DNA from 3 places in the Janthinobacterium sp. PSPC3-1 genome. Region 3 is predicted to be linked to each of the others. Evidence: predicted binding sites of a transcription regulator. Region 3 holds the regulator's gene; each other region holds the start of a gene.

Region 1 (9,965 bases), on a different contig from region 3:
ATCAGCGACATCGCCGCCGCCTGCGACGTGCAGCCGTCGGCCATCGTGCGCTTCGCCCAGCGCTTCGGCTTTTCCGGCTTCAGCGAAATGCAGGACGTGTTCCGCCAGGCCTACACCGACCAGGCGCGCGCCGCGCCCAATTACCGCCAGCGCATCCGCAAGCTCATTTCCTCGCGCGACAGCAAGGTGCGCACGGGCGACCTGACGCGCGAATTCATCGGTGCGAGCCGCAGCGGCCTCGATGAACTGGCGGCCGGCCTTGATGACGAACAGCTCGACGCGGCCGTCACCTTGCTGCAGCAGGCCGACAATATCTATGTGGTCGGCGTGCGGCGGGCGTTTCCGGTGGCCTCGTATATCGCCTACGCCCTGCAGCACACCAGCAAGCGCGTGCACCTGGTGACAGGTTTGGGTGGCGGCCACCGCGACCAGATGCGCAGCGTGCGCGAAGGCGACGTGGCGATTGCCATCAGCTTCGCGCCGTATGGCAAGGAAACCCTGGAGTGCGCGCGCATGGCACATGACAATGGCGCCAAGACGCTGGTGATCACCGACAGCACGCTGGCGCCGCTGGCGCGCAGCGCCGACGCCCTGCTGACAGTGACCGAGGGCAGCGCCTTTGCCTTCCGCTCGCTGACCGGCACCATCTGCCTGTGCCAGGCGCTGTTCATCGCGCTGGCCTACCGCATGGAAATCGATATCGAGGAAGTGGGTACGCAGGCGCCCGACTAGTCTTCCAGGCGTGCCTGGATGGCTTTCCACTGCGCCGGCGTGACGGGCGTGATCGACAGCCGGCTGCCTTTTTTCAACAGCAGCATGTCTTCCAGCGCCGGCATCTGGCGCAGTTCGGACAGCGGCAGCAGCGCCGTCTTTTTCAGGCCGCGCACGTCGACGCTGACCCAGCGCGGCTGCTCCTGGGTGGCTTTCGGGTCGAAGTAATGGCCGTCTTTTTCGAACTGGCTGTGGTCGGGATAGGCCGTGCTGGCCACTTCGGCCACGCCCACCACGCCCGGCTGCGCACAGCTGGAGTGATAAAACAGCACGCCGTCGCCTACACGCATGCCGTCACGCATGAAGTTGCGGGCCTGGTAGTTGCGCACGCCGAACCAGGGCATGGTGTGCTGCGGCGCGGCCATCAGGTCATCGATGCTCACTTCGGTGGGCTCGGATTTCATCAACCAGTATTGCTTCATGTCTTCCCCTGAACACTGCGGACGTAAAAAAACGGCTGCGCATCGTCATGCCGCAACCGTTTTTTCTGTATTAGGCCCCGCCTGTGCCGCTATGCCGGCATCCCGAACCAAACGGTTCAAGGTGGTCACGTTAGTTCAATTTCGGGTTCGTCGAACGAGCGACGCTCACTCCCATCAAACAAAATTCGCAACCGATGCGCATAAATGGTTCAAGGAATATATGGCAATCGCGAACACCGCAGGGTAGGCCGAAGTTTACTCCTTAGTCCGCGCATCGCAAAGGGAATTCGTACAGAAAACGCGGCCCGGGCACTTAAGCGCTGCTTAAAATAAATTTTCCTGGGGCGTCAACGCGCTGTCCAACACCATGTGCATGGCCGAGATTTTTTGCTTCACTTCCATGATGGTCAGCTCCGACAGCGGTCCTTGCGGCGACTTGACGGACAAGAATTCCGCCGCCACGCCCAGCGCCGCCAGCACGGCGATGCGGTCATTGCCCTTGACCTTGCCCGCGTCGCGGATGGCCTTCATCTTGCTGTCCAGATAAATGGCCGCTTCGCGCAGCGCGCGCTCTTCGCCATCGCGGCAGACCATGCTGTACGACTGGCCCATGATATTGACATCGACACGCGACATTACGCTTCCTTCCCGTTGTCAGCCGCCTGGGCCATGGCTTCGGAGGCGGCCTGTTCCAGGCCCGCCTGCACCAGTTGCGGAATGTTTTCCAGCAGCGCCTCGACCCGCTCCTGCGCCTCGCGCATGCGTTGCACGTACAGCGCATTCTCCGCGGCAAGGGCGGCATTGTCCTTGCGCAGTTGCGCGTTTTCACGACGCAGCGCATGGGTCATTTCGGCCAGCAGGCCGATTTTGTCGGATAATTCGTTGAATTCGGAAATCATCCCGCCACTATAGGGCGCAGGTCATGCGGGCGTCAATCGAATCACGTTGCTGACACACATAATTACATCAATACGCGTAGTTGCCGGTAAATACATGCTTTTTATCATCACGTCACTATTTCTGATGTATTAACGACCACTTTGCGCAGGCTCTTCGTAGTCCGGTTCGATGTCCAGCGTGCCATAGCGGTTTTCGCAGGAACGGCGGCGCAGTTCCTGCTTGCCGTTTTTACCATCGAACACCATGGTCAGGTCGCGGCAGGTGGTGAAACTGCCGGGCTTGGTCCCGGTGTCGGACGGCGTCAGGCTGACCCGCAGGGGAATATTGTTGCCCAGCCCCTGGTTGCTCCACTGCCGGCGCTTGCCATCCTCTTCATCCTTCAGGGTGCGCACGGCCGCATTGAGCAGATCCTTCTTTTCCTGCGCGTTCAGCATGGCCACCGTGACGTCGGACAGGAAGGGCGGATAAGTGACGGGCGGCGCATCCTTGCCCTGGATATCCCAGCGTCCGCTGTTTTGCGAGCAGGTACGCCGGCTCAGGTCCTGCGTCTTGCCGCCGGCCGTGACGACGAATTTCAGGTCGCGGCACACATGCGCCTTCAGGCTGTGTTCGGTCATGCCGGAATTGCTGAAGCTGTAGACGGCTTGCATGGTGGCCGCCTTCGCGCTCGCGTTGTCCCATACATGCGCTTCCTGGTCGTCGTCATCCTTGTTCAAATCGTTGAACAGTTCATTCATCAGCGCCTCCTTGTCCTGCGGCGACAGGCTCACCACCGTCAGTTCGTCGAGAAAAGTTTGCGCGGTGGCATGGCCGGAACAGGCCAGGCTGAAGGCGGCGAAGGACAGGCAAAGGGCATGACGGGAAAACAAGCTGGGCATGATAGTGAAGTGTTTGATAAGCAATACTGATCATCTTAGCAAATTTGATCGCGATGCAATGTTTCCTGCGTGTACAGGAACAGCCCTGCCGCCCAGGCCATGCTAGAGTCGCATCCGCCGCTGACGCCCGGGAAGATGGCTTGCGCCAGCGCAAACCTCAGCCCGAATGCCACTTGCACGGATCGTGTATATATATGTTCCCCTTGAATAAGCCCCCTGCCGTCCCTATAATTAGCACTCGTTAGTAGAGAGTGCTAACAAACTCTTTCGTAGCAATCCTCATGACAGACCGATGCTTGCCAGCTTTCGGCAAGGAGTACGCGCGGTGGGCGACGCCGCAGCGCATTCCCGCCAGAGGCGGACAGGCACGGGACGATCGAGGTTTGCTTGATTCGTTGCATGCCGTTATTGATTCCTCGATACGGCGGTCGGTCGACAGCGGGCCTGGCACGATGCCGGGCTGGCCAGGATCGAGCAACACTTATCCATTGAACTTTAAGGAGTTTTGTATGAATCTGCGCCCATTGAACGATCGCGTCATCGTCAAACGCCTCGACCAGGAAACCAAGACTGCGTCCGGCCTCATCATTCCTGATGCAGCTGCTGAAAAACCGGATCAAGGCGAAGTCCTTGCCGTAGGCAATGGCAAGATTCTCGACGATGGCAAAGTCCGTCCTCTGGATGTCAAAGTAGGCGACCGCGTCCTGTTCGGCAAATACGCCGGCCAGACCGTCAAGGTCGATGGCCAGGAACTGATGGTCATGCGCGAAGAAGACATCATGGCGATCGTCGTTCAGTAATTCGTTTCCACGTTTTAAATAGATCTATTCCGAAATTTCTGGAGAATTGAACATGGCAGCTAAAGAAGTAGTATTCGGCGACGCAGCGCGCGCCAAGATGGTCGAAGGCGTGAACATTCTCGCCAACGCAGTCAAAGTGACCCTGGGCCCGAAAGGCCGCAACGTGGTCCTGGAGCGCTCGTTCGGCGCCCCTACCGTCACCAAGGATGGTGTATCGGTAGCGAAAGAAGTCGAACTCAAAGACAAGCTCATGAACATGGGCGCGCAAATGGTCAAGGAAGTTGCTTCCCGCACCAGCGACAACGCCGGCGACGGCACCACCACCGCGACCGTGCTGGCACAAGCCATCGTGCGCGAAGGCATGAAGTTCGTTGCCGCCGGCATGAACCCGATGGACCTGAAGCGCGGCATCGACAAGGCTGTCGCTGCAACGGTTGAAGAGCTGGCAAAAATCGCCCGTCCTTGCACCACCACCAAGGAAATCGCCCAGGTTGGCGCGATCTCGGCCAACTCGGACTACTCGATCGGCGAGCGTATCGCTGAAGCGATGGAAAAAGTCGGCAAAGAAGGCGTGATCACCGTGGAAGACGGCAAGTCGCTGAACGACGAGCTGGACATCGTGGAAGGCATGCAGTTCGACCGCGGCTACCTGTCGCCGTACTTCGTCAACAATCAAGAAAAGCAAGTTGCCATCCTGGACAATCCATTCGTCCTGCTGTGCGACAAGAAAATCTCGAACATCCGTGACCTGCTGCCGGTACTGGAACAAGTCGCCAAAGCTGGCCGTCCACTGCTGATCATCGCGGAAGACATCGAAGGCGAAGCACTGGCGACCCTGGTTGTGAACAACATCCGCGGCATCCTGAAAACGTGCGCAGTGAAAGCACCAGGCTTCGGCGACCGCCGCAAAGCCATGCTGGAAGACATCGCTGTCCTGACCGGTGGTCAAGTGATCGCCGAAGAAGTCGGCCTGACCCTAGAAAAAGTCACGCTGGAAGAGCTGGGCCAGGCCAAGCGCATCGAAGTGGGCAAGGAAAACACCATCGTCATCGACGGCGCCGGCGAAGCTGCCTCGATCGAAGCACGCGTGAAACAAGTGCGTGTGCAGATCGAAGAAGCGACCTCGGACTACGACCGTGAAAAACTGCAAGAGCGCGTGGCCAAACTGGCTGGCGGCGTTGCCGTGATCAAGGTTGGCGCAGCCACCGAAGTCGAAATGAAAGAGAAAAAAGCCCGCGTTGAAGATGCACTGCACGCGACCCGCGCTGCCGTCGAAGAAGGCATCGTGCCAGGCGGCGGCGTAGCCCTGCTGCGCGCACGCGCCAACATCACGGTCAAGGGCGACAATCCTGACCAGGACGCAGGTATCAAGATCGTCCTGCGCGCGATGGAAGAGCCACTGCGCATGATCGTGCAGAACGCCGGCGAAGAAGCGTCGGTCGTCGTGGCAGCCGTACTGGCTGGCTCGGGCAACTACGGCTACAACGCCGCCAACGGCACCTATGGCGACATGGTCGAAATGGGCGTGCTGGATCCAGCCAAAGTGACCCGTTCGGCGCTGCAAAACGCCGCTTCGATCGCTTCCCTGATGCTGACAACCGACTGCATGGTCTGCGAAATCGCTGACGACAAAGCAGGCGGCGGCATGGGCGGCGGCATGGGTGGCATGGGCGGCATGGGTGGCATGGACGGCATGATGTAACCCCTGCGGCCCGGCGCGCAGGCGACGGCGTCGCCGGGCCGCATCGCCGCATGATCACTGGCAGGCCAAAAGCTGCTCTTTTATCTGCGGCAACCCCGAGAGCCATCTTCCACGGAAGGTGGCTTTTTTTCGCCTCGTCAAAATGAAGCAAGGGCATGATCATGGCCGCGCCGCCAGCGCCGCGCTGACGATTTCCCATTCGGCCATCCAGGCCTCGGTATGCGCGCAGCGCAGCTTGAGCAGGCCTTGCATGCGAGCGTGAAGTGCCATCAGCGGATAGCCGATGACCGGTTCATGATGCGCGATGCGGTTGCGCAAGCCACGCAGTGCCTCCAGGTCGTCGTAGATTTTCTGCCGGCTGGCCGCGACCGTCAGCGGTAACGGAAGATGCGGAAACACAGCATGCATGTGCGCATTCCAGAGATGCTGGTCCTGACCTGCCGTAAACATCTTGCACCAGAATGCAAATTTCAATTCGGCAATGACCTTGCCGGTCGCCCCAAGCGGGATACCCTGCCTGGCCGATTGCAATTCGCCCTTGGCCCATGCGGCCAGCGAACGTTCAAATCCCGGATGCCAAGGCCAGTTGGCCCCATATTTCAGTTCAAGTGCATGGGCTGCCGCGTTGCGGATCACGACTTCGCAAATATGCAGCGTCGAAAAAAATGCACACGATACCAAGGCGTTCCAGACATAAATATCGAGCGCCGTCGCAGCTGGCCCGAAGCCTGCGGCATTGATATACGTGCCCATCCTTGTCGGCGAAATGGCGGCCGTGACGGCCGCAGTTTGTTGTGCTGACAATGCCATATAACGTCCACTTCAAAAGTGATGCGCTCTTTTCAAAACGGTATATAATGGATTTGCGTGTTCCGGGACTTGTTGGCGCAAGCCTCCCCCCGGAAACAAGAGAGTTAGAATGGCCCACTTCGGTGGGCCATTCGCGTTTATGGCCGCATGATGTTGGCTGATTCATGCTGCCCCTTTCGCAGCCTACTCCCTGTACTCGCCCCGTTCTTGGGGATACGCAAGAAGCCGCCAGCGCGATTGCCCGCGCCCCGGTTTTGCTTTAGCATGGCCGCCATCATCCACCTCTTGTTCGCCACCATGCCGCCACGCGCCTCGTCTTCCAAAACCGCCATTACCGCCGGCATCCTGGCCGGCCTGCTGGCCGCCGCACTGGGCGCTTATTATGTGTATCAGCCGCCGGCAAGCTCGACAGGGCCGGCGATGCAGGAGGCGCCCGCCGCACAGGCTGACGACAAAGCGGTCAATGCGCTGTTGGCGCTGCCGGAAATCCGCGCCTGGTCGGCGCATATCGAAAAAGCCTCGGGCGGGCGTTCACATGGCGCGGTGATGGAAACGGCGCCCGAACAGCGCCTGGTCGATGGCCAGACCTATTTTCAACTGAGCTTTTTTGAAAACGCGCCCGATGCGGCGCACCGCTGGGAGAGCTTTCTGGTCACGCCAGACGGCAAGCGCATCCTGGTGGAAGACACTGCCGAAGGGGAATTGCTGAGCCTGGAGCGCTGGCGCAAGGAAAGCGCGCCCATGAAACGCGTGCCGAACTAGGCTTTCGCCGGCACTACTTGGACCGCGCCACTGACGCGCGCCGCCCACCACACCGTCAGCAGCGACAGGCCCGCCGCGATCCAGCCATTGATGCCATAACCGCTGATATGGCCGGCCGCGTCGGTATGCAGGCTCAATCCGCCCAGCCAGGCCCCCAGGCCATTGCCCACGCTTTGCAGCGCCGAATTGGCGCTCAGGAACGCGCCGCGCTGCTGCGGCGCGGGGATGGTCGTCAGCAGCGCCTGCAACGGAATGGTGCGCCCTGAAACAAACACCATAAACAGCGGAAACACCAGCATCAGCGCCAGCAGCGGCAGTTGCGGCAAATGCGTGATCAACAGCATCGGCACGATGGAGAACAGGGCCATCCAGCGGTAGACCGTCTGCTTGCCGGCCCGGTCGGCCCAGCGCCCGACCATGCGCGCCGTCACCAGCGTGGCGCAGCCGCCCGCCAGGTACACCCAAGTCACGTCCAGCGGCGCCAGGCCCTGGTTACCCACCAGCACCGGCGAAATGAACGGGATCAGCAGCATGCCGGCCGCCATGTTGACCACCGATAAGGCAAACGCCTGCACATGGCGCGGCTCGCGCAACAGCGCCAGCAGGTTCGGCAGCACTTCGCGCAGCGGCGCCGGAACGCTGGCCAGATGCGCCGTCAACGAGGGCAGTACGCGCGCCGCGCCCAGCCAGATCAGCAGCGACAGCAGCACCAGCAGGAAGAACGGCGAGGCCCAGCCGAAATGCGCGGCCAGCACCACGCCGATCGGCACGCCACCGATGGCCGCCATGGCAAACGAAGTCATCACCACGCCGGTGGCCGCGCCGCGCCGCTCGGCCGGAATCACGTCGCCGATAATGGCCATGGTGATGGCGCCCAGCACGCCGCCGGTCAGGCCGGCGAATGCGCGCGACCACAGCAGCACATGAAAGTTCGGCGCCAGCGCGCACGCCAGGTTCGATACGGTAAACAGGCAGAACATGGCCAGCAGCAGGCGCTTGCGGTCAAAGCGGTCGATATAGGTGGCGGCCAGCAAGCCCGATAGGCCGGCGCACCAGGCATAGGCCGAGACGGCGCCCGACACGGCGGCCGGGCCAATCTTGAAAGCCTGCATCAGCTGCGGCGCCAGCGGCATCATCACCATGAAATCCATGATCACCGTGAATTGCGTCAGCGCCAGCAGCCACAACATCCAGCGTTCGCGCGCCGGGCTCAAGACGGCGACAGGGAGAGACGTCATGCCAGGATCCAGATATATCATAAAAGATATATCTTGGAGAAACAGCGAGCCCAGCGCAAGGTTTACTTTCCCGCCGCAACATCCGATACTCGGCGCATGCCATCCTTCCATCGCCTTGTCCGCCCGCTCACTGCCGATGACGCGCCCGCCTACCGCGCGCTGCGCCTGGCCGGCATCGCCGAACTGCCGGCCGCCTTTTGCACCACGCATGCGCTGGAAAGCAGCGTGCCGATGGCACAGATGCGCCAGCGCCTGCTGCCCACTTCAAACCAAATAATATTTGGCATTTTTGATGATGCGCAATTGATCGCCATGGCGGGCCTGCGCCGGGAAGCGATCGCGGTGGTGCACGACAAGGCCAGCCTGTGGGGCGTGTATGTGGCGCCACAGGCGCGCGGCCAGGGACTGGGCCGGCAGCTGGTGCAGGCGGCCATCGACCATGCCTGCGCCATCCCGGAGCTGGCCACCGTGCGGCTGGCCGTGGCGCAGGACAACCAGGCGGCGTTGACCTTGTATCTGGCGTGCGGTTTCGCGCTCGATGGCGCCGCGCCGCAGGACGGCATGCTGCACCTGCAATTGCGGCTGCCGCGCCCTGCCATGCCTGCCGCGAAAGTGCCACAAAGTAGTGTCTTTCTGAAAATCAAACCCTTACGAATCCCTGCGAAATAGGGCTGAAGCCGTTTTTTCTGTTGCCAGCAAACGCGGCAGGCCTTAGCATCGCGGCTTACAAAAAAACTACCTGGGAGAGCCAATGTCAACGGCCGAGACACAAACCGCCACCGGCAAGATGCCGCGGCAGATTCCGTACATTATCGCCAACGAAGGCTGCGAGCGTTTCAGCTTTTATGGCATGCGCAATATTCTGACGCCGTTTCTGATCAGCACCTTGCTGCTGATGATACCGATCGACCAGCGTACGGGCGAAGCCAAGCATGTGTTCCATACGTTTGTCATCGGCGTGTATTTCTTCCCGCTGCTGGGCGGCTGGCTGGCCGACCGTTTTTTTGGCAAGTACAACACCATCTTCTGGCTCAGCCTCGTCTATTGCGCCGGCCATGCCTGCCTGGCCATCTTTGAAAGCAGCGTCAACGGCTTCTATTTCGGCCTGTTCCTGATCGCCTTCGGCTCGGGCGGCATCAAGCCGCTGGTGGCCTCGTTTGTCGGCGACCAGTTCGACCAGACCAACAAGCACAAGGCCAAGCTGGTGTTCGACCTGTTCTACTGGATCATCAACTTCGGCTCTTTCTTCGCGTCCTTGCTGATGCCGATGTTCCTGCGCGACTACGGTCCGTCGATCGCCTTCGGCATTCCCGGCATCATGATGCTGGCCGCCACCGTCGTCTTCTGGATGGGTGCCAAGAAATACGTGCACGTGCCGCCGGCGCCGCCGAATCCCGATTCGTTCACCCGCGTCGCCCGCACCGCCCTGCTGGCCCGTGTCGAAGGCGGTTCGCGCCCCGGCCTGTATGTCGCCTATGTCGGCGTGATCGGCGCCCTGTATGCGTTCTACAGCATCCCTGAATGGGGCTTCGTGATCTCGGCCTGTACCGCGCTGGTATTGCTGCTGGCTTTCGGCAGCATCGGCACGGCGATGCAGCTGGAACGCGCACGCGGCATCCACCCGGACGAAGCCGTCGAAGGCGTGCGCGCCGTGCTGCGCATCCTCGTCATCTTTGCGCTGG
Region 2 (9,965 bases), on a different contig from region 3:
GTCAGGGTACCGGTGGTTTTGCTGCTCAGGCCAACGTAGGCTTGACGATTGAACAGGGTACCCGATACGTCTTGCTGACCGTTGTCAACGCTGAAGCCCGATTCCAACAGGAAAATAGCCGACAGGCCATTGCCCAGATCTTCGGTGCCTTTGAAGCCCAGACGCGAGGCCGAACCAATGCCGCTGTCCACTTTGTTCACGGTGCCGTTAACACCACCGCGCTCGCTGACGAAACCAGCGTCAACGGTACCGTAGATGACAACGCTCGATTGAGCTTGGGCTACGCCGGTGGCTGCTGCCAGGACTGCCAGGGTGATCAGAGTTTTTTTCATTGCATGTTTCCTTTAATTTTTTGAAGCAAAAAGTAATACAGCCTATGCATCTCGAGCTGCGCTCTAGCAGAGCGCTTTTTATGAGTGAGGGCAAGGTCTCCACCTGCCACTGCTGTTCCGGTCGGGGGAACAGTCATATTGGACTCGGCACGCTATTGCACCGATTAGCTTGAAGGCTGCATAAGACCGTATTTCGTGCGCCAGTTCGGGTGCTCAAGCGGCACCGGAAGCGGCACTATAACGATCGTTGCGCATTCCATCAAGTTCCAACATGTTACTTCCGGTACCAAGCCTGGGGCGTTTTACGACCCCCTCACCATCGCCAACCGTACTGCGCGACAGAGCCACTGCCCCTTGCCAATCAATGCATTGGCCTGATTGACCATTTCATCATAGCGCATGCCTTTCGGGAACCCGTTGTATTAGCGCAACAGTAGCAGACCCATGATTAAAACATCAACATGCTCCAGCCATCATTTGGCCTTACCTATTTACGCGACAATGCACACAATTTGTAAGGTGATAATGGATGAACGGGACGAAGCATACACCCCCTCGTCAAACTTTGCAGGCGAGGCCCCAAAAACGCACCAAAAGGCGCGCCAATTTGGTGCAACGGCGCATGATTGAGGGGCGTAGCAAGAAATGCCGGCTCGTTTGAGCCATGTAGGAAGGAGACCCAATGAGCAGGAAATTACTGACTCTCCGGTAATTTAAATGAGCTTGCTGGAAACATTTTCGCCCGCTTCCGCGCCGCTGGAGCTAGCTGCAACAGCGAACATGACAGCGACTTTTGCTTGCAAAGTTCAACACATTTGAAACAATTTCTTACAATGTTAATTCTTGAATATTTTGTCATTTTTGTTGCTTAAAAACGACAATTTGATGTAAATCAACTGATTTATTGTTCTGGTCAGCAATATTTTCTTTTTCTTTTAAAAAATTTTCCGACGGATTACGGCTTGTTTCGCGCTTCAAAAACGCCGGGCGCGCCTGAGCAGGCGCATGAAACCACCGGGTACCGGAAGTTTTTCATCCAGTTTCCCCGGTTACGTTCCGGCAGTCGCGGTGCAGCGCCGCCCTGCCCCGCGCATCGACACGCACCTGCGCAGGCGGCACCGATGCCGCCCGGTGATCCACGCGCACTCGCCCGCCGCATCCTCAATCTTGCCGTGCATGGCGCGCCGGCTGAATCGGTACATATATATACATGCCCGTTGATGGCCATGGATATACATGCCCGTTGATGGCCATGGCAGCGGCGCGGCGCAGCCTGGCAAGTGTGGGCGGGCGCACGGAAGCCTGGCCTGGCCAGCGGCACGCGCAATGTTGCCAATCCGTGAAGTGGCGGGCACGCTCTGGTAGAATAGGCCGATCCATAGCGTCCGGCGCCGCCGGGCCAAGCGCAAGCACCCGCCACCACATACCCATGTTTAGTTTCTTCAAGAAAAAAACCGCCTCTCCCGAGGCAGCGCCCGTCACCGTCGAACCTGTCATTCCTGCCGCCCCGGTGGCACCGCCGTCCCAGCCTGGCGCCCTGTCCGGCGCGCCGGCCGAACTGGTACCCGTGATCGTGGCCGCCGAGCCGGAAAAGAAATCGTGGATGACGCGCCTGAAGGCCGGCCTGTCGAAAACCTCGAATACCCTGTCGGTACTGTTTGTCGGCGCCAAGATCGACGACGCCCTGTATGAAGAGCTGGAAGCGGCGCTGCTGATGTCCGACGCCGGCATCGACGCCACCGATTACCTGCTGACGGCCCTGAAAAAGAAAGTCAAGGAAGACAAGGTGCTCGACGCCGCCGCCGTCAAGGCCGCCTTGAAAGTGCTGCTGATCGATCTCTTGAGTCCGCTGGAAAAACGTTTCGAACTGGGCCGCCACAAGCCGCTGGTGATGATGATCTCGGGCGTCAACGGCGCCGGCAAGACCACCACCATTGGCAAGCTCGCCAAGCACATGCAGTCGAACCGGCAATCGGTGCTGCTGGCCGCCGGCGACACCTTCCGCGCCGCCGCGCGCGAGCAGCTGATGGTCTGGGGCGAGCGCAACAACATTACCGTGATCTCGCAGGAATCGGGCGACCCGGCCGCCGTGGCCTACGACTCGGTGCAGTCGGCCAAGGCGCGCTCAATCGACGTGGTGATGGTCGACACGGCGGGCCGCCTGCCGACCCAGCTGCACCTGATGGAAGAACTGAAAAAGATCAAGCGCGTGATCGGCAAGGGCATGGAAGGCGCGCCGCATGAAACCTTGCTGGTGATTGACGGCAATACGGGCCAGAATGCGCTGACGCAAGTCAAGGCGTTCGACGACGCCCTGCAGCTGAGCGGCCTGGTGATTACCAAGCTCGACGGTACCGCCAAGGGCGGCGTGCTGGCGGCGATCGCCCGCGTGCGTCCGGTGCCCGTGTATTTCATCGGCATCGGTGAGAAAATTGAAGACTTGCAGCCTTTCGTGGCTGCCGAATTTGTCGAAGCCTTGCTCGGATAAACCTGCCCATCACATGATTGAATTTCAGCACGTCTCCAAACAATATACTTCCGATGCGGTGGCCCTGAGCGACATTTCGCTGAGCATCGCCAAAGGCGAACTGGTGTTCCTGGCGGGGCCGTCCGGCGCCGGCAAGTCCACCCTGCTGAAAATGATCGCCGCCATGGAGCGCCCCACCTCGGGCAAGCTGATCGTCAATGGCCAGGACATGGCCAAGCTGAAACCGGCCGGCGTGCCTTTTCTTCGCCGCAATATGGGCCTGATCTTCCAGCAGCAAAAACTGCTGAACGACCGCTCCATCCTGGCCAACGTCATGTTGCCGCTGCTGGTGGTCGGTGCGCACAAGGCGGCGGCCGAACAGCGCGCCCGCCGCGCGCTCGACAAGGTCGGCCTGCTCGACCGCGCGCTGGCGCGGCCGCTGTCGCTGTCCGGCGGCGAGCAGCAGCGCGTGTCGATCGCGCGCGCCATCGTCAACCGTCCGCAGATCATCCTGGCCGACGAGCCGACCGCCAACCTGGACCGCGCCAGCGCCAACAAGGTGCTCGAGGCCCTGAAAGCGTTTCACTCGGTGGGCGTGACCTGCCTCATTTCCAGCCACGACGAACAGATGCTCGACGCGGCCGCCCGCGTGATCCACCTGAAAAACGGCCAGCTGGTGGCCATCGACAAGGCCACCGAGGCACCCGTGTTCGCCACGCCCGACCCCGATTTTGCACCCAAGCCCGATGCCGACGATATACAGGGAGAAGACGCATGAGAGGCTGGTTCCGCCAACACCGCTTTGCGCTCGGTTCGGCGCTGATTCATTTGCGCAAGTCGCCCGGCGGCTTCCTGCTCAACGTGCTGGTGGTGGCGATTGCCCTGTCGCTGCCGTTTGCCGGCCTGACCATGCTCGACAATGTGCGCCCGATGTCCGAGCAGATGTCGGTCGATCCGGAAATCAGCGTGTTCATGAAAATCGATACGCCACGCGAACAGGCGAGCGGCCTGGCCGGCGAGATGCGCAAGATCGTGCACGACCCGAAAGCGAAAATCGTCTTTATTCCGCGCGAAGACGCGCTCGAGTCGCTAAAAAGCAAGAGCGGCCTGGCTGACGTGCTCAACACCCTGGGCGACAATCCGCTGCCCGACAGTTACGTACTGAAACTGAACGCCTTCAATACCGCCACCGAAGCGCAGGATGTCGATGCGGTGGCCGAACTGCTGCGCCAGCTGCCCGGTGTGGAATCGGCACAAGTCGATTCGGCCTGGGTCAAGCGTCTGGCCGCGCTGCTGGGCGTGCTGCGCCTGGTGCTGCTGCTGCTGGCCATTACCCTCGGCGTGGCCGTGATCGCGGTGGTGTTCAATACCATCCGCCTGCAGGTGATGACGCAGCGCGACGAGATCAGCATCTCGAAACTGATCGGCGCCACCGACACCTTTATCCATCGCCCGTTCTATTACACGGGCGCCCTGCTGGGCCTGTGCGCCGGCGCGCTGGCCCTGGGTGCCGTGGCGCTGGCGCTGCAACCGCTCAATACCGCGATTGCCGAATTTGCGCGCCTGTATGCCTCCGAATTCCAGATGACGCCGCTGGCGCCGCTGCCGATGGCGGGCCTCTTGGCCGTCAGCGCCGGCCTGGGCCTGATCGGCGCCTTCCTGTGCGTGCAGCGCCACCTGGCGCGAGTCAACTGACGCCACACGGGACGGTGCCTCTGGTGCCGTCCCATGCCCTCCTCCTGCAATACCCTTGATTTTTGACAAGTATTCTTAAGGCTCACTTCAGTTAGCCTGCGTAGAATATTGACATTGCCATAGGGAATGATATGCAGTTCTGCCATAGTTGCCATGGGCTACTGTGCAGCACTTTCAAGTCAGCCACAATCGGCGCACACTGGCGCCGTCCCCCATGCAAGACTGCATTACCCAGACACCATCAGCCTTTCGAACGTCATAGTATTTTGGCTATCGGAGTGATTGGATGAGCTGATTGGCACTCTCCACCAGAGAGTGCTAATATATGTCAAACCAGTGAGCAGCGAGGCCAGGGTCGCCAGATGAAGATGGCGCCGCGCGCTGCAAACCGCAAGACCGGATACAGTAAAAAGAATGAAACTGGTCCCTGCCGCGTGGCAGGGCCGTATGGAACAAGCAAGACTACGAGGAGTAAACATGACTACGATGTCCGCATTGGTTCCCACCAAAAATAATGCGCTGAACCTTGGGTTCACCGGCAACCTGGGCAATATCGACGCCTATATTTCGGCCGTGAACCGTCTGCCCATGTTGACCCACGATGAAGAAATCTCGCTGGCGACGCGCTTGCGCGAAAAAAATGACCTGGCCGCCGCGCAGGAACTGGTGCTGTCGCACTTGCGCCTGGTGGTGTCGATCGCCCGCGGCTACCTGGGCTATGGCCTGCCGCATGCCGACCTGATTCAGGAAGGCAATATCGGCCTGATGAAAGCCGTCAAGCGTTTCGACCCGGACCAGGGCGTGCGCCTGGTGTCGTACGCCATGCACTGGGTGAAAGCCGAGATGCATGAGTACATCCTGAAAAACTGGCGCCTGGTCAAAGTGGCGACGACGAAGGCGCAGCGCAAGCTGTTCTTCAACCTGCGCAGCCACAAGACCGGCCTGGACGCGATGACGCCGAAGCAGATCGATGCGCTGGCCAAGCTGCTGGACGTGAAACGCGAAGAAGTGATCGAAATGGAAACGCGCTTGAGCGGCCGCGACATCGCGCTGGAATCGCCGACCGACGATGAAGACGACAAGTTTTCGCCGATCGCCTACCTGTCGTCGGAGCAAAGCGAGCCGACCAAGGTACTGGAAGCGGAACAGGTGACGCGCTTGCAATCGGAAGGCCTGGAAACGGCGCTGGGCAAGCTGGACGCCCGCTCGCGCCGCATCGTCGAAGCGCGCTGGCTGGCCAACGACGACGGCTCCGGCGCCACCCTGCACGCGCTGGCTGAAGAGTTCGGCGTATCGGCCGAGCGCATTCGCCAGATCGAAGTGGCGGCGCTGAAAAAAATGAAGGGCGCGCTGGCCGCGTACGTCTAAGTGATAGGCAGCACGCAGTAAAAAGGCGCCTCATGGCGCCTTTTGATTTTAATGGTTTGCCACCATCAGGCTGCCAGGCCTTTGGCAAGCACCTCGGCCACGAGTTCGTTCAAGTCCGCGCCACGCTCCTTGGCCAGGGTTTGCAGCTGCAACACCAGCTCGCTGTTGAGCTTGACGGCGAACGGCACCAGGCCCAGCGCCTGGTCGCGTTTGCGCTGTTCGCGGCGGTCGACGACCACCGCTTCCTTGCCGAAGGCGCCGGCGCCGGGAACATTCATCTTTCCCATCAACTTCTTGGCATCGCTTTTCGCCAGGGCGGTTTTTTTCATGGTTGTTTCCTGATTTTCAAAACAGCCATTCTACGCGATCGCCACCGTTAGCGGCCGGCATTGCCTCATATCAAGGCCGCGCCAGTCGCGCGCCGCGAAAATATCATCTTGTTATGATCAACCCATCTTATCCGTGAAGGCTACAAGCAAGGACGCCATCTGAAAGGAACCATATGCATCATCCGTATCACCGCCTCCCCACCTTCCTGCTGCCCCTGTGGCTGAGCGTGGCCCTGCTGGCCGGCTGCGGCGCCGCCACCAGCACCGGCGACGCGCGCAATACGCCACGCAGCGTGATCCATGTGCTGTCGCCCGGCGAGCAGGTCGCCATCACCGCCACCGACACCTTGAAACTCGACCGTGTCAACGACAGCCGCTGCCGCGCCGGCGCCGTGTGCGTGTGGAAAGGTTATGTCAGTTACAGCTTTACCCTGCTCCATAGCGCCGGCGCCACCGACCTGGTATTGTCCGATTCGATGCCGAATGGCGCCAGTTCCATCACCATCAATCACCTGACCTTCACTTTGCTCGACGTCGATCCGGCCACGCCGCCGCCCGTCGATGCGGCGATTCCCACCTACCGCGTCAAGGTCAAGATCACGCAAGGCACGCTCAAGCACTAGGGTCGTGGCGGCAACGGCTGTCCGACGGCGCCTGCACCCGGTCCCGCATGCCATAGTCGCGTACCACGCCGGCGATGCGCAGCCGGTAATCGTCGAATACACCGTGCCTGCCTGCGGCCTGCGCCGCGCGGTGCGCTTCGAGCTGCCGCCACCGCGCCAGCGCCGCCTCATCGCGAAAAAACGAGAGTGACAGCAATTTGTCGGGATCGCTGAGGCTGCTGAAACGTTCGATGGAAATAAAGCCGTCGACCTCGTCCAGCAAGGGCCGCAGCGCCGCCGCCAGCGCCAGGTAATCCGCGCGCCCCTGCGCGCTGGGCCATACCTCGAAGATCACGGCGATCACGCGGCCTCCGCTGCAGCAAACACAGGAATACGCGCATTCGGCGAGGCGCGGTAATGCCAGTCCAGCGGCAAGCGCCCCAGCGCACCGGACCAGGCCGCCAATATCGCCGCGACGATCGTTTGCGCCACCGCCTGCCCCGGACACAGGTGCACGCCGTGGCCAAAGCCCAGCCCTTCGCCGGCCAGCAGCACCACGATCAGTTGATCCTGGCGTATCGTCACGCCTTCCAGCTCGACGTCACAGGCGGCAAAGCGGCGCGTATTGTGGATCGCCAGCGTGGGCGCCCCGGTGCGCAGCGCCAGCACGCTGTTGCCCAGCAAACCCGCCGTCGCCTCGCAGGTCTGCGTCAGCAAGCCGATCAGGTTGGCCCTTTGACTGGCGTCAGCGTCAGGCAGCAAGCAGGCGAACGCCGCCTGCAAACCGCTGGCCGCCCGCTCGGCGCGCGCGATGGTGGCGCGGTCGGCGCCCACGGGCAGCGCGGCGACAAGCTCCTGGGTCCAGCGCGCGATGTGCGCGAAATCGGCCGGCGCAAAGCCCAGCAACTGCGCCACGGCAAACAGCGGCAGATCAAACATCAGCTGGTTCAATTGCGCGGCGCTGCCAGGCTGATGGGCGCGGGCAAGACGCGCCGTATCGTCATGCAGTCGCACCAGGTCCACCGCTGCCAGTCGCTGCATCAGCAAGCGCTTGGGACCTGCATGGCGCGCGCCGTCATTCATGCGCACCAGCTCGGCAAAAATCGCGCCGCAAGCAGTACCGATCAGGTGCAAGGGCACCGGCTGCCCGGCTGGCCGCACGCGCAGGTCAGGGTGCTCCAGCACGGCGGGTACGCCGCTGCCGGCCGCCAGCCAGCAGTCCAGCCCGGCGTCGAAGCGCAAGGGTGGCCCTTCGGCCAGACGGCGGTAGTAATCAAAAGGCGCGGCGTGCGTGACGGCGGCCAGCATATGGTCGGGATCGTGGGGGAACATGGCAACTCCGTTGCGTTGATGAATGGAGGCGAGTATGCTGGTCCTTTCGCTTCAACACTTCGCCCGGGGACGAATCATGGATGTCAATCTGAGCACTGCCGACGCCGGCCTGGCGCAACTGGCCGGCGCGATTGCCGAACCGGCCCGCGCGCGCATGCTGTGCAGCCTGCTCGACGGCCATGCGCGCACGGCCACGGAACTATCCGTGCTGGCCGAGGTGGGCGCCTCGACCGCCAGCGCCCACCTGACGCGCTTGTGCAAGGACGGCTTGCTGTCGATGGTGGCGCAGGGCAAGCACCGCTATTACCGCCTGGCCAGCGGCGAGGTGGCGCAAGCGCTCGAGGCGCTGCTGGTGGTGGCCGGTTTGCCGCGTTCCGTGTTTACGCCGTCCACGCCGGACCGCCTGCGCCATGCCCGCACCTGCTACGACCATATGGCCGGCACGGTGGCGGTCATTCTGCACGACCAGCTGCTGGCGCAGGACTGGTTGCGCGGCGACGACGGCAACTACCGATTGAGCGTAGCGGGCGAGATCGGCATGGCGGCGCTCGGCGTCGACACGGCGGCGCTGGCCGGCCAGCGCCGGCGCTTCGCCTGCGCCTGCCTGGACTGGAGCGAGCGGCGTTTTCATCTCGGTGGCGCGCTCGGTGCGGCCGTGCTGCAACTGGCGCTGCGCCAGGGCTGGGCCGAACGCGAACTCGACAGCCGTGCGCTGAAGGTCACGGCCGCTGGCCAGCAGCGTTTGCTGGCCGCATTTGGCGCCAGCTGAGCGGGGCGTTATCATCGTGCATTGAGTTGATTGGCAAGGCGCACCATGATCGAGTTCCAGGCACTCTCCAAACGCTACGGCAGTTTCGACGCCGTCAAGCCACTGACCCTGCAGGTGGAGCGCGGCGAAGTCTTCGGTTTCCTGGGGCCGAACGGCGCCGGCAAGACCACCACCATCCGCATGCTGATGGGCATTCTGGTGCCGAGCGGCGGGCGCGTGCTGATCGACGGCCTCGATTGCCACCGCGATGGCGCGGCCGTCAAGCGCAAGGTGGGGTATTTGCCCGACAATCCGATCTTCTACGACTACCTGCGCGGACGAGAAATATTGCAATTCGTCGCCGAAATGCATGGCTTTCCGCGTACGGAGGCCGCCGCGCGCGCTGCACGATTATTGACGGAATTCGGGCTCGACGAAGCGAGCGAGGATTTCGCCGTGAATTACTCGCTGGGCATGAAGAAAAAACTGGGCCTGGCCTGCGCGCTGATCCATGAGCCGGCCGTGCTGGTGCTGGACGAGCCGATCAACGGCCTCGATCCACGCGCCTCGCGCGACGTGCAGGAGCGTTTGCTGCGCATCGCCGCCGCTGGCACCACCATCTTTGTCTCGACCCACTTGCTCGACATGGCGCAAAAGCTGTGCAGCCGGGTCGCCATCATCCACCGTGGCGCGCTGGCGGCCACTGGCAGCTTGGACGAGATCCGCCAGCAACTGGCCAGCGCCGGCAGCCTGGAGGATATTTTCCTGCAGCTGACCGATGAGGCGAGCGCTGCGGACAGCACCGCATGATGGCCCCGCCCTCGACCTTGCGGGCGATCTGGCTGCTGATCCGTTTGCGCCTGCAGCGCCTGCTCAACCTCAGCGGTTCAGCCTTGCTGTTCCAGCGCGCTCAAGGCGGCAAGAGCCGCGCGGCCACGCCGGGCAAACGGCGCGGCCGCTGGCTCGTGGGCGTCTTGCTGATGGCGCCCATGCTGTTTTCGTTTGGGCACATGGCCCGCAACAGCGTGCTCAATCTGCACTGCCAGCTCGACGCCGTGGCCGCTTGCGGCCTGCATCACGCCATGCCGGCCG
Region 3 (9,965 bases):
GGTAGCTGGGCGAGATGCCCAGCGACTTGGCCAGCGCCGCCTGCGTCATGCGCCGCTCCTCGCGCAGGCGCTGCAGGCGCACGCCCATGAATACCTTGGCCATTGTGGTCTCCTGTGGAGTCTGTAAATTTGCAATCTTCGCAGATTAACAGAACTGGCTTGGCAGATGCTCGCATTTTCACGCCTTGTACGGCGCCGCCATTGTGCGAATAATGCAAACACCTTATTCCATAAAACCCAGGAGACCGCGTGACCCATCAAGCTGCTGTTCCAACCGTCCCCCTTTTGATCAACGGCGAGTGGGTGGAGTCCACCACCACCGTCTGGCGCGATGTCGTCAACCCGGCCACCCAGGAAGTGCTGGCCCGCGTGCCGTTTGCCACGCCGGACGAAGTCAACGCGGCCATCGCCTCGGCCCAGCGCGCCTTCAAGACATGGCGCAAGACGCCGATTGGCGCGCGCGCCCGCATCTTTCTGAAACTGCAGCAGCTGATCCGCGAAAACATGGCCGACCTGGCCGCCACCCTCACCATGGAACAGGGCAAGACCCTGCTCGACGCGGAAGGCGATGTGTTCCGTGGTCTGGAAGTGGTGGAACATGCGGCCAATATCGGCACCCTGCAGATGGGCGAATATGCGCAGAATGTGGCCGGCGGCGTCGACACCTATAGCGTGCTGCAGCCGCTGGGCGTGTGCGCCGGCATTACGCCGTTCAACTTCCCCGCCATGATCCCGCTGTGGATGTTCCCGATGGCGATCGCCTGCGGCAATACGTTTGTCTTGAAGCCGTCCGAGCAGGACCCGCTGGTGACGGAAAAGCTGGTGCGCCTGGCCTTGCAGGCGGGTATTCCGGCCGGGGTGCTGAACGTGATCCATGGCGGCGAGGACGTGGTCAACGCGCTGTGCGACCATCCCGATATCAAGGCGATCTCGTTTGTCGGTTCGAGCAAGGTCGGCACCCATGTCTACCAGCGCGCCAGCCTCAATGGCAAGCGCGCGCAGTGCATGATGGGCGCCAAGAACCACGCCGTGGTGCTGCCGGACGCCAACAAGGAGCAGACCCTGAACCAGCTGCTGGGCGCCGGCTTTGGCGCGGCCGGCCAGCGTTGCATGGCGGCCTCGGTGGCCGTGCTGGTGGGCGAGGCGCGCGACTGGCTGCCGGAATTGTCCGCCAAGGCGCAGACCCTGACGGTGGGCGCCGGCAAGGACAATCCGGACCTCGGTCCCGTGATCTCGTGCGCGGCAAAAGAACGTGTATTCGGCCTGATCGCCAGGGGTGTCGACGAGGGCGCCACCCTGACCCTGGACGGGCGCGACGTAAAAGTCGATGGCTATCCGAACGGTAACTTTGTCGGCCCGACGATACTCTCTGGCGTGAAGCCCGGCATGGTCGTGTATGACCAGGAAATCTTCGGCCCGGTGCTGATCGTGGTCGAGGTCGACACGCTGGACGAAGCGATCGCCCTGGTGAACGCGAATCCCAACGGCAATGGCACGGCGCTGTTCACCCAGAGCGGCGCGGCCGCGCGCTACTTCCAGGAAGAAATCGACGTGGGGCAAGTCGGCATCAATGTGCCGATTCCCGTGCCTGTTCCCCTGTTCAGCTTTACCGGTTCGCGCGGCTCCAAGCTGGGCGACCTGGGGCCGTTCGGCAAGCAGGTGGTGCTGTTCTACACGCAGACGCAGACGATTACCCAGCGCTGGTTCACGGACTCGGCCTCGGTGGGCAAGGTCAATACCACCATCAGCCTCAAGTAAGGAGCGGCCATGGACTTTGAACTGAGCGACGAGCAGCGCGAGTTCCAGGACGCCGCGCGCGCGTTTGCCGCCGGCGAACTGGCGCCGCATGCGGCGCACTGGGACGCGGAGTCGATCTTTCCCGTCGAGACGATTGCGAAAGCCGGCGAGATGGGCTTTTGCGGCCTGTACACGCCGCAGCGCTGGGGCGGCCTGGGTTTGAGCCGCCAGGATGCGGCCATCGTCTTCGAGGAGCTGGCCGGCGGCTGCACCTCGACCACGGCCTATATCACCATCCACAATATGGCCACCTGGATGCTGTCGCGCTGGGGATCGGAAGCCTTGTGCGACTCGTGGGTGCCAGAGTTGGCCGCCGGCCGGAAACTGGCCAGCTATTGCCTGACGGAACCGCAGTCGGGGTCCGATGCGGCGTCCCTGCGCACCAAAGCCGTCAAGGATGGCGACCATTATGTGCTCGACGGCACGAAAGCGTTTATTTCCGGCGCCGGCCAGACGCACATGCTGATCGTCATGGCGAGAACAGGTGGCGAAGGCGCGGGCGGCATTTCGGCCTTTGCCGTGCCGGCCGACCTGCCCGGCATCGTGTACGGCAAGAAGGAAGAAAAAATGGGCTGGAACAGCCAGCCCACGCGCATTATCAGTTTTGACCAGGTGCGCGTGCCGGCAGCCAACCTGCTCGGCGCGGAAGGCGAAGGGTTCAGCATTGCCATGAAGGGCATCGACGGCGGGCGCATCAATATTGCCGTGTGCTCGGTGGGCACGGCGCAGGCCGCCTTGACGCGCGCCCAGGGTTACATGCAGGAGCGCAAGCAGTTCGGCCGCGAGCTGGCCCAGTTCCAGGCCCTGCAATTCAAGCTGGCCGACATGCTGACGGAACTGGTGGCGGCGCGCCAGATGGTGCGCCTGGCCGCCTGGAAACTCGACCAGCAAAGTCCGGACGCGTCCGCCTATTGCGCGATGGCCAAGCGCTTCGCCACCGATATCGGCTTCAATGTCTGCAATGAAGCGCTGCAGCTGCATGGCGGCTATGGTTATATACGCGAGTATCCGCTCGAGCGCCATGTGCGCGACACGCGGGTACACCAGATCCTGGAAGGGACCAATGAAATCATGCGCCTGATTATCGCGCGAGCGATCCTCAAGGATGGCGCCACGGAGACTTTACGATGACCAAGATTTACAGCAACTTAGTAGTGGAACGCCACGACCATGTGGTGCAGATCACCCTGGACAATCCACCGGCCCATACCTGGACCCTGGCCAGCCTGGGCGCGCTCAGGGAGCTGGTGGCCGACCTGAACGCCGACGACCAGGTGTACGCGCTGGTGATCACCGGTGGCGGCGCCAAGTTCTTTTCGGCCGGCGCCGATTTGAAACTGTTTGCCGACGGCGACAAGGACATGGCCTTCAATATGGCGGCCGCGTTTGGCGAGGCGTTCGAGGCGCTGTCGGCATTCCGTGGCGTCAGCATCGCCGCCATCAACGGTTACGCCATGGGCGGCGGACTCGAATGCGCGCTGGCCTGCGATATCCGCATCGCCGAAGAGCATGCGCAGATGGCCTTGCCGGAAGCGTCGGTGGGCTTGCTGCCCTGCGCGGGCGGCACGCAGATCCTGCCGTGGCTGGTCGGCGAAGGCTGGGCCAAGCGCATGATTTTATGTGGCGAGCGGGTGGACGCGGCCAAGGCCTTGTCGATTGGCCTGGTCGAGGAAGTCGTGCCGACCGGCAAAGCGTTGTCCACCGCGCTGGCGCTGGCGGCCAAGGTGGCGCGCCAGAGTCCGGGCAGCGTGGCGGCCTCCAAGTCGCTGATCCAGGGCGCGCGCAGCAAACCGTTGGCGCAGTCGCTGCCCGATGAACGCACCCTGTTCCTGGGCCTGTTCGAAACGCAGGACCAGAAGGAGGGCGTGCAGGCCTTTTTGGAAAAACGCACGGCGGAGTGGAAGAATGGTTGAGACTGTAAACATTGAAGAGCGCGCCTGCCCCGGCGGCATGAAGCTGGGCGTCATCACGCTCGACGCACCGAAGTCCCTGCATGCCCTGACCCTGGAGATGATACGCGCCATCGACGGCGCGCTGCTGCGCTGGGCGGATGACGCGCAGATTGCTTGCGTGGTGCTGCAGTCGTCGACCGACAAGGCCTTTTGTGCCGGCGGCGACGTGCGCAGCCTGCGCACGGCCGTGGTCGAGCAGCCTGGGGTGGTGCCGAACCCGCAGGCGCTGGCCTTCTTTGCCGAGGAGTACCGGCTCGACCACCGCATCCATACCTATGCGAAACCGCTGCTGGTGTGGGGCGGCGGCATCGTCATGGGTGGCGGCCTGGGCCTGATGGCGGGCGCCAGCCACCGGGTGGTAACGGAAAGCACGCGCATCGCCATGCCGGAAATTACCATCGGCCTGTTCCCCGACGTGGGCGGCAGCTGGTTCCTGGGCCGCATGCCGGGGCGCAGCGGCCTGTTCCTGGGGTTGACGGGCGCGCCGATGAATGCGGCCGATGCGCTGTTCGTCGGCTTGGGCGATTATTTCCTGCAGCAGGAGGCGCGCGCCCTGGTGCTCGATGCGCTGGCGCTGGCGCAATGGCAGCCTGAAGCGCAAGCGAATCACCAGCAGCTGGACCGCTTGCTGCGCGCCCTAGCGGCGCCCGCCTCGCTGCTGCCTGCCTCGCCGGTGCGCGCCAATTTCGACGCCATCGCCGCGCTGACGCAAGCACCGACCTTGCAAGAGGTGGTGGCGGCGATTGCCGCCTACGAGGGCGAGTCCGCCTGGCTGCAAAAAGCGGCCCACTCGCTGGTCAAGGGCGCGCCGAGTTCGGCCGCCCTGGTGTGGGCCATGCGCGAGCGCACACGGCACCTGAGCCTGGCGCAAGTATTTCAACTGGAACTGATCGTGGCGGTGCAGTGCTGCGCCCATCCCGACTTTGCCGAAGGCGTGCGCGCCTTGCTGATCGACAAGGACAATGCGCCGCAATGGCGCCCCGCCAGCTTGGGCGAACTGGACGACCGCTACCTGGACGGCTATTTCCAGGCGCCATGGGCACAGCATCCGCTGGCCGACCTGGCATAAGACAAACAAGAGGAGACACCATGCAACATATCGCCTTTATCGGCCTGGGCAACATGGGGGCGCCGATGGCGCGCAACCTGGTCGCGGCCGGCTTTCATGTATCGGTATTCGACCTGGCGCCGGAGGCCATGGCCTCGCTGGTCGCCGCCGGCGCCACGGCGGCGGTGTCCGCCAGTGCGGCGGTGCAGGCGGCCGACGCCGTCATTACCATGCTGCCGGCTAACAAACACGTGCAGGAGCTGTACCTTCTTGATGGTGGCGTGCTCGACTCGGCCAAGCCGGGCGCCCTGCTGATCGACTGCAGCACGATTGCCGCCGAGGTGGCGCGCCAGGTGGCGCAGGCGGCCAGCGCGCGCGGCTTTGCCATGCTGGACGCCCCCGTGTCCGGCGGCACGGCGGGGGCGCAAGCCGGTACGTTGACCTTTATCGTCGGCGGCGAAGCGGACGCCTTGCAGCGCGCCCGTCCGCTGCTGGAAAAGATGGGCAAGAATATTTTCCATGCGGGCGACGCTGGCGCGGGCCAGGTGGCGAAGATTTGCAACAACATGCTGCTGGGAATCTTGATGGCGGGCACGGCCGAAGCGCTGAACCTGGGCGTGGCGCACGGGCTCGATCCGTCCGTGCTGTCCGACATCATGGCCAAGAGTTCGGGCCGCAACTGGACCCTGGAAGTCTACAACCCGTGGCCGGGCGTGATGGACACGGCGCCCGCGTCACGCAATTACAGCGGCGGCTTCGGCACGGCCCTGATGCTGAAAGACCTGGGCCTGGCCCAGCAAGCCAGCCTGTCGGCCAGCGCGGCCACGCCCCTGGGTGGCCTGGTGCGCCAGTTGTACCAGCTGCATGCGCAGGCCGGCCATGGCGGCCAGGATTTTTCCAGCATCGTGCAACTGTTCCATGGCGCGCCGGGCAAGCCTGCCGCCGCTTGATTATTTTTGGGCAAAAAAAAGCCCGCTGGTAAAAGCGGGCTAAATCCAATTCTTGGAAGAGTTGGAGGAGACAGATGCAGTATGCTGCATCGCCACATATAACTCCAATTTATCTTTCAAATACCGAGTATACGAATTGGTGATATCTGATTGTGTGCCGGCCGATCAAGGCGTGGTGCAGACGATACGGACGCTCTCGACTTTTGCCTCGCCCATGATGCCGACGCCGGTCGACAGTCCGGTGGCGGGATTGGTCGCCACCGTGCAGGTCTGTCCGACCGGGCTGGTGATGACGCTGATGCCGTAGGAATTGCCATCGGCCACCGAATCGGGCATGACAAAGGTGGCCGTTGCCTTGGCCACCGTCAACTGGGCTGCAGTGCTGCCATTGCCCAGTACCAGGCCGTCCACCGTCTGGCCGGTGATGGTGCCGCCGACCGTATAGGCGTTTTGCTGGCAGCTGACAGCTGCCTGAATGCTGACATACAGGCCTGCCGAGCCGGTGCCGCCCGATACGCTGCAATTCATGTGCGCCGGCGGCGTTTTCACCGTGATGGTGTAGTTGGTGCCGTAGTCGATGCGCTTCGGGAACGTGAACGTGGTGGCGCCGACGGCCGGCGACACGGTGTCGCTGCCGTTGGCCAGCACCAGGCCAGCATTGCTCAGGCCCGAAATGGTGCCCGATACATCGTACGAGGCCTTGCCGCCGCAAGCCGCCAGGCCGACGGTCAGCAACAGCGCGGCGAGAGGGCGCAGGCAGGATGACTTCATGTATTTCTCCAAAAGGGTGTTCACGGATCGCACGGCTTACTTCGGTGCGCAGTTGAGTGCCAACGAGCTGACGGGGCCGGAGCCCATGACGCCAACGATATCGTGGCCGTCGGGGCTGGTCGAGCCCTGGAATTTGCAGGTCAGGCCGGCCGGCTGGCTGGAAATGGACAGGTTATAGGTGGAACCGTCGGCGACCGCCGGGAAGGTAAAGGTCAACGCTCCCTGCAGCGGGCTGATGCTGCCGCTGATGCCATTGACCAGGGTCAGGCCGCTGGCGTTCAGGCCGGTGATCGAGCCGCCCAGGGCATACGTGTCGGTAATGCAGGAGACATAGGCGGTCGAGACGGAATAACTGTTCGCCTTGCCGCTGCCATTGGTCATCGTGCAAGTCGCTCCCTTCGGTTGCTGCTTGATCTTGATATCGTAGCGGTCTTCGGACTTGATCAGGTTGACGAACACAAAGCTGCTGGCGCCCGCTGTCACGGGCAGCTCTTCGCCGCCATTTTGCAGAATCAGGCCGGTCTTGGCCAGGCCGATCACCGAACCGCTCAAATACATATTGCCGCCGCTGCCGCCGCAGGCTGCCAGTGTGGCAGCGCAAGCCGCCGCCAGCATCGAGCGCAGGTATACATTTTTCATACATTCTCCAAAACGAATTAGGTAGGGTAGCGCAACACGGACGCTGGCGCCGCATTGGAATGGCGCCTATTTTAGTCTATCTGGCAAGGCGATTGATCTTGCCTTGTATCACCCTGTAACAATTTTTCCCGCGCCAGCCCTGATTCGTCCGCATATGCGGCGCCAGCCGGCATGCCGCGCCCTGCGATCGGTGCGACAATAGGGCTTGCCTGTGCCCTGATAATGATTGCCGCCATGACCACTACCGCTGTCCACACCGTTGTTCCGCCGAAGGCCATCCTGTTCGATCTCGACGATACCTTGTGGCCGATCGCGCCCGTGATCGCCGCCGCCGAAACCCTGCTGCACGATTGGCTGGCCAGCCACGCGCCCCGGGTGGCGCAGCAGTTTTCCATCGAGGCGCTGCGCCGGCACCGGCTCGACATGCTCAATGCACAGCCGCACTATCACGGCAATCTGATCGAGTTGCGCCGCGCCGGCCTGCTGACGGCGTTCGCCGCGGCCGGTGAAGATCCGGCCCTGGTCGATGACGCCGTCAGGCAGTTCCTGGCCGCCCGCAACCGGGTCACGCCGTATGACGACGTCTTGCCCGGCCTGGCCTGGATGCAGCAGCGGCTGCTGGTCGGTTCGATCTCGAATGGCAATGCCGACCTTGAAATTATCGGCCTGGCGCAGCACTTTACAGTATCGATCGCCGCCAGCGAGTTTGGCGTGGCCAAGCCCGACGCGTCGATTTTCCTGGCCGGCTGCGAAGCACTGGGCGTGGCGCCGCACGAGGCCGTGTATGTGGGCGACGATCTGTATTTCGATGTAACGGGGGCGCAGGATGCGGGCATGCGGGCCGTCTGGATGAACCGGCGCGGCAGCGACGCCCACCTGGCGGCCGGCGTGCGGCCCGACGCCATCTGCGCCAACTTTGATGAATTGCTGCTCTGGCTGCAGGCGCAACTGGAAGATTGATCGCCGTTGCGCGGGCGAACGTGCATAATGGCTGCTGTTGCTGCAGCGCCGGCGTTCGCCTGTTGCATGCCAGCCTACTTGTATAACTGAAAACACCATGCAACTCGAACTTCGTGCCCAAACCCTGCTGAAAGCCCTGGTCGAGCGCTATATCGCCGACGGCCTGCCGGTCGGTTCGCGCGCCTTGTCGAAGATTTCCGGCCTCGACCTGTCGCCGGCCACCATCCGCAACATCATGGCCGACCTGGAAGAGCAGGGCTATGTGTCCAGCCCGCATACCTCGGCTGGCCGCATTCCCACGCCGCGCGGCTACCGCATCTTTGTCGACACCCTGCTGACGGTCCGGCATCTGGACGAGCACATGGTCGACTCGCGCCTGCGCCTGCAGACCCAGCAGCCGCAAAAAACCATCGCCAACGCCGCGCAGATGCTGTCCTCGCTGTCGCAGTTCGCCGGCGTGGTCCTGAGTCCGCGCCGTGAATCCGTGTTCCAGCAGATCGAATTCTTGCGCCTGTCCGAAAAACGCATCCTGCTGGTGATCGTCGGGCCGGGCGGCGACGTGCAGAACCGGCTGCTGCTGACGGAAGCGGACTATACGCCGTCGCAGCTGATCCAGTCGGCCAACTATATCAACCAGAATTATGGCGGCCTGTCGTTCGACGCCGTGCGCGTGCGCCTGCAGGGCGAGCTGCGCCAGTTGCGCGACGATATGGGCAGCCTGATGCAGGTGGCGGTCGAGGCGGGCAGCGAAGTGATGGCCGACCATAGCGACGACATGGTGATTTCGGGCGAGCGCAACCTGCTCAGCGTGAGCGATCTGTCATCGAACATGAGTTCGCTGCGTCAGCTCTTCGACATGTTCGAGCAGAAGACGGGGCTGATGCAATTGCTCGATGTGTCGAGCAAGGCCACCGGCGTGCAGATTTTTATCGGCGGCGAATCGAACCTGGTGCCGATGGACGAAATGAGCGTGGTGACGGCGCCGTATGAAGTCAACGGCAAGATCGTGGGAACGTTGGGAGTCATCGGACCGACCCGCATGGCCTACGAGCGGGTCATTCCGATTGTCGATATTACGGCCAAATTGCTCTCAAATGCATTGAGCCATCATTAAGGCCGTAGCAGCGTTGCGTCAGGCTGGCCGGTGCGGGCAGGCTGGCTTGATGCAGTTGCCATAGATGGCCAGCGCGTGTTCGGCAATCTTGAAGCCGCGCTCTTCAGCCACTTTCTGCTGGCGTATTTCGATCGACTCGTCGAAGAATTCTTCGACCCTGCCGCAATCGAGGCACACCAGGTGATCGTGGTGCGAGCCTTCATTGAGCTCGAAAATGGCCTTGCCCGTTTCAAAATGGTTGCGGTTAAGCAATCCAGCTTGTTCGAACTGGGTCAGGACACGGTAGACAGTTGCCAGGCCGACGTCCATATTGTCGGCCAGAAGAATTTTATAGACGTCTTCCGCCGTCAGGTGGCGTACCGGGCTACTCTGGAAGATATCGAGTATCTTCAGCCGTGGCAGGGTGGCTTTCAGGCCGCTTGCCTTGAGATCACTAGGATTGTTACTCATGTTTGTTGCTCGTATGTGGGTCAGGTGCTTTATCATATAGCGTTTTGTCGGCGAGTGCCAAAATAAGCATTTTTGGGTGGACCAGTCACTCCTGGCGTTTTGTTCATCAAATTGAGGTCATTTATGCGCGTCACACCGGCTGTATTGCCATCCTTGCGTCACCGTATTTCATTCCGAGCACCGGTCGTTGCAGGCCTGGTTTGCGTTGCGCTGATGGCGACCGGCTGTGCCAGCCGTGGCATCCTTGGTGAAAAACCGGCGATCACCCAGAAAGAAGGCAAGGA

What was found. The regulator HrcA, encoded in region 3, represses chaperone genes, less so after heat shock. The targets are predictions, from matches to a motif close to TTAGCACTCNNNNNNNNNGAGTGCTAA.
Region 1: a site for HrcA is predicted at 3,203-3,229, ahead of groES (co-chaperone GroES). Genes of this name have one in related genera too.
Region 2: a site for HrcA is predicted at 4,790-4,816, ahead of rpoH (RNA polymerase sigma factor RpoH). Genes of this name have one in related genera too.

What each region holds. Positions count from the first base shown of each region.
Region 1 covers NZ_JAFCTQ010000019.1:62,919-72,883, reverse strand. The annotation lists gene ACP7B7_RS19340 (MurR/RpiR family transcriptional regulator) at 1-732, shown strand, start outside; gene ACP7B7_RS19335 (EVE domain-containing protein) at 729-1,193, opposite strand; RNA gene ssrS (6S RNA) at 1,264-1,441, opposite strand; gene ACP7B7_RS19325 (cell division protein ZapA) at 1,518-1,829, opposite strand; gene ACP7B7_RS19320 (DUF904 domain-containing protein) at 1,829-2,092, opposite strand; gene ACP7B7_RS19315 (hypothetical protein) at 2,222-2,962, opposite strand; gene groES (co-chaperone GroES) at 3,481-3,771, shown strand; gene groL (chaperonin GroEL) at 3,824-5,473, shown strand; gene ACP7B7_RS19300 (hypothetical protein) at 5,633-6,283, opposite strand; gene ACP7B7_RS19295 (hypothetical protein) at 6,548-7,045, shown strand; gene ACP7B7_RS19290 (MFS transporter) at 7,042-8,283, opposite strand; gene ACP7B7_RS19285 (GNAT family N-acetyltransferase) at 8,380-8,952, shown strand; gene ACP7B7_RS19280 (oligopeptide:H+ symporter) at 9,035-9,965, shown strand, end outside.
Region 2 covers NZ_JAFCTQ010000008.1:53,995-63,959, forward strand. The annotation lists gene ACP7B7_RS10930 (porin) at 1-332, opposite strand, end outside; gene ftsY (signal recognition particle-docking protein FtsY) at 1,762-2,820, shown strand; gene ACP7B7_RS10940 (cell division ATP-binding protein FtsE) at 2,834-3,577, shown strand; gene ftsX (permease-like cell division protein FtsX) at 3,574-4,494, shown strand; gene rpoH (RNA polymerase sigma factor RpoH) at 4,972-5,862, shown strand; gene ACP7B7_RS10955 (hypothetical protein) at 5,928-6,191, opposite strand; gene ACP7B7_RS10960 (hypothetical protein) at 6,365-6,814, shown strand; gene ACP7B7_RS10965 (antibiotic biosynthesis monooxygenase family protein) at 6,804-7,157, opposite strand; gene ACP7B7_RS10970 (cytochrome P450) at 7,154-8,125, opposite strand; gene ACP7B7_RS10975 (ArsR/SmtB family transcription factor) at 8,202-8,894, shown strand; gene ACP7B7_RS10980 (ABC transporter ATP-binding protein) at 8,940-9,683, shown strand; gene ACP7B7_RS10985 (CPBP family glutamic-type intramembrane protease) at 9,680-9,965, shown strand, end outside.
Region 3 covers NZ_JAFCTQ010000025.1:1,937-11,901, reverse strand. The annotation lists gene ACP7B7_RS22175 (short-chain fatty acyl-CoA regulator family protein) at 1-103, opposite strand, end outside; gene ACP7B7_RS22170 (CoA-acylating methylmalonate-semialdehyde dehydrogenase) at 250-1,758, shown strand; gene ACP7B7_RS22165 (acyl-CoA dehydrogenase family protein) at 1,768-2,928, shown strand; gene ACP7B7_RS22160 (enoyl-CoA hydratase) at 2,925-3,710, shown strand; gene ACP7B7_RS22155 (enoyl-CoA hydratase/isomerase family protein) at 3,703-4,818, shown strand; gene mmsB (3-hydroxyisobutyrate dehydrogenase) at 4,839-5,747, shown strand; gene ACP7B7_RS22145 (hypothetical protein) at 5,913-6,518, opposite strand; gene ACP7B7_RS22140 (hypothetical protein) at 6,555-7,157, opposite strand; gene ACP7B7_RS22135 (HAD family hydrolase) at 7,392-8,117, shown strand; gene hrcA (heat-inducible transcriptional repressor HrcA) at 8,215-9,231, shown strand; gene fur (ferric iron uptake transcriptional regulator) at 9,250-9,681, opposite strand; gene bamE (outer membrane protein assembly factor BamE domain-containing protein) at 9,805-9,965, shown strand, end outside.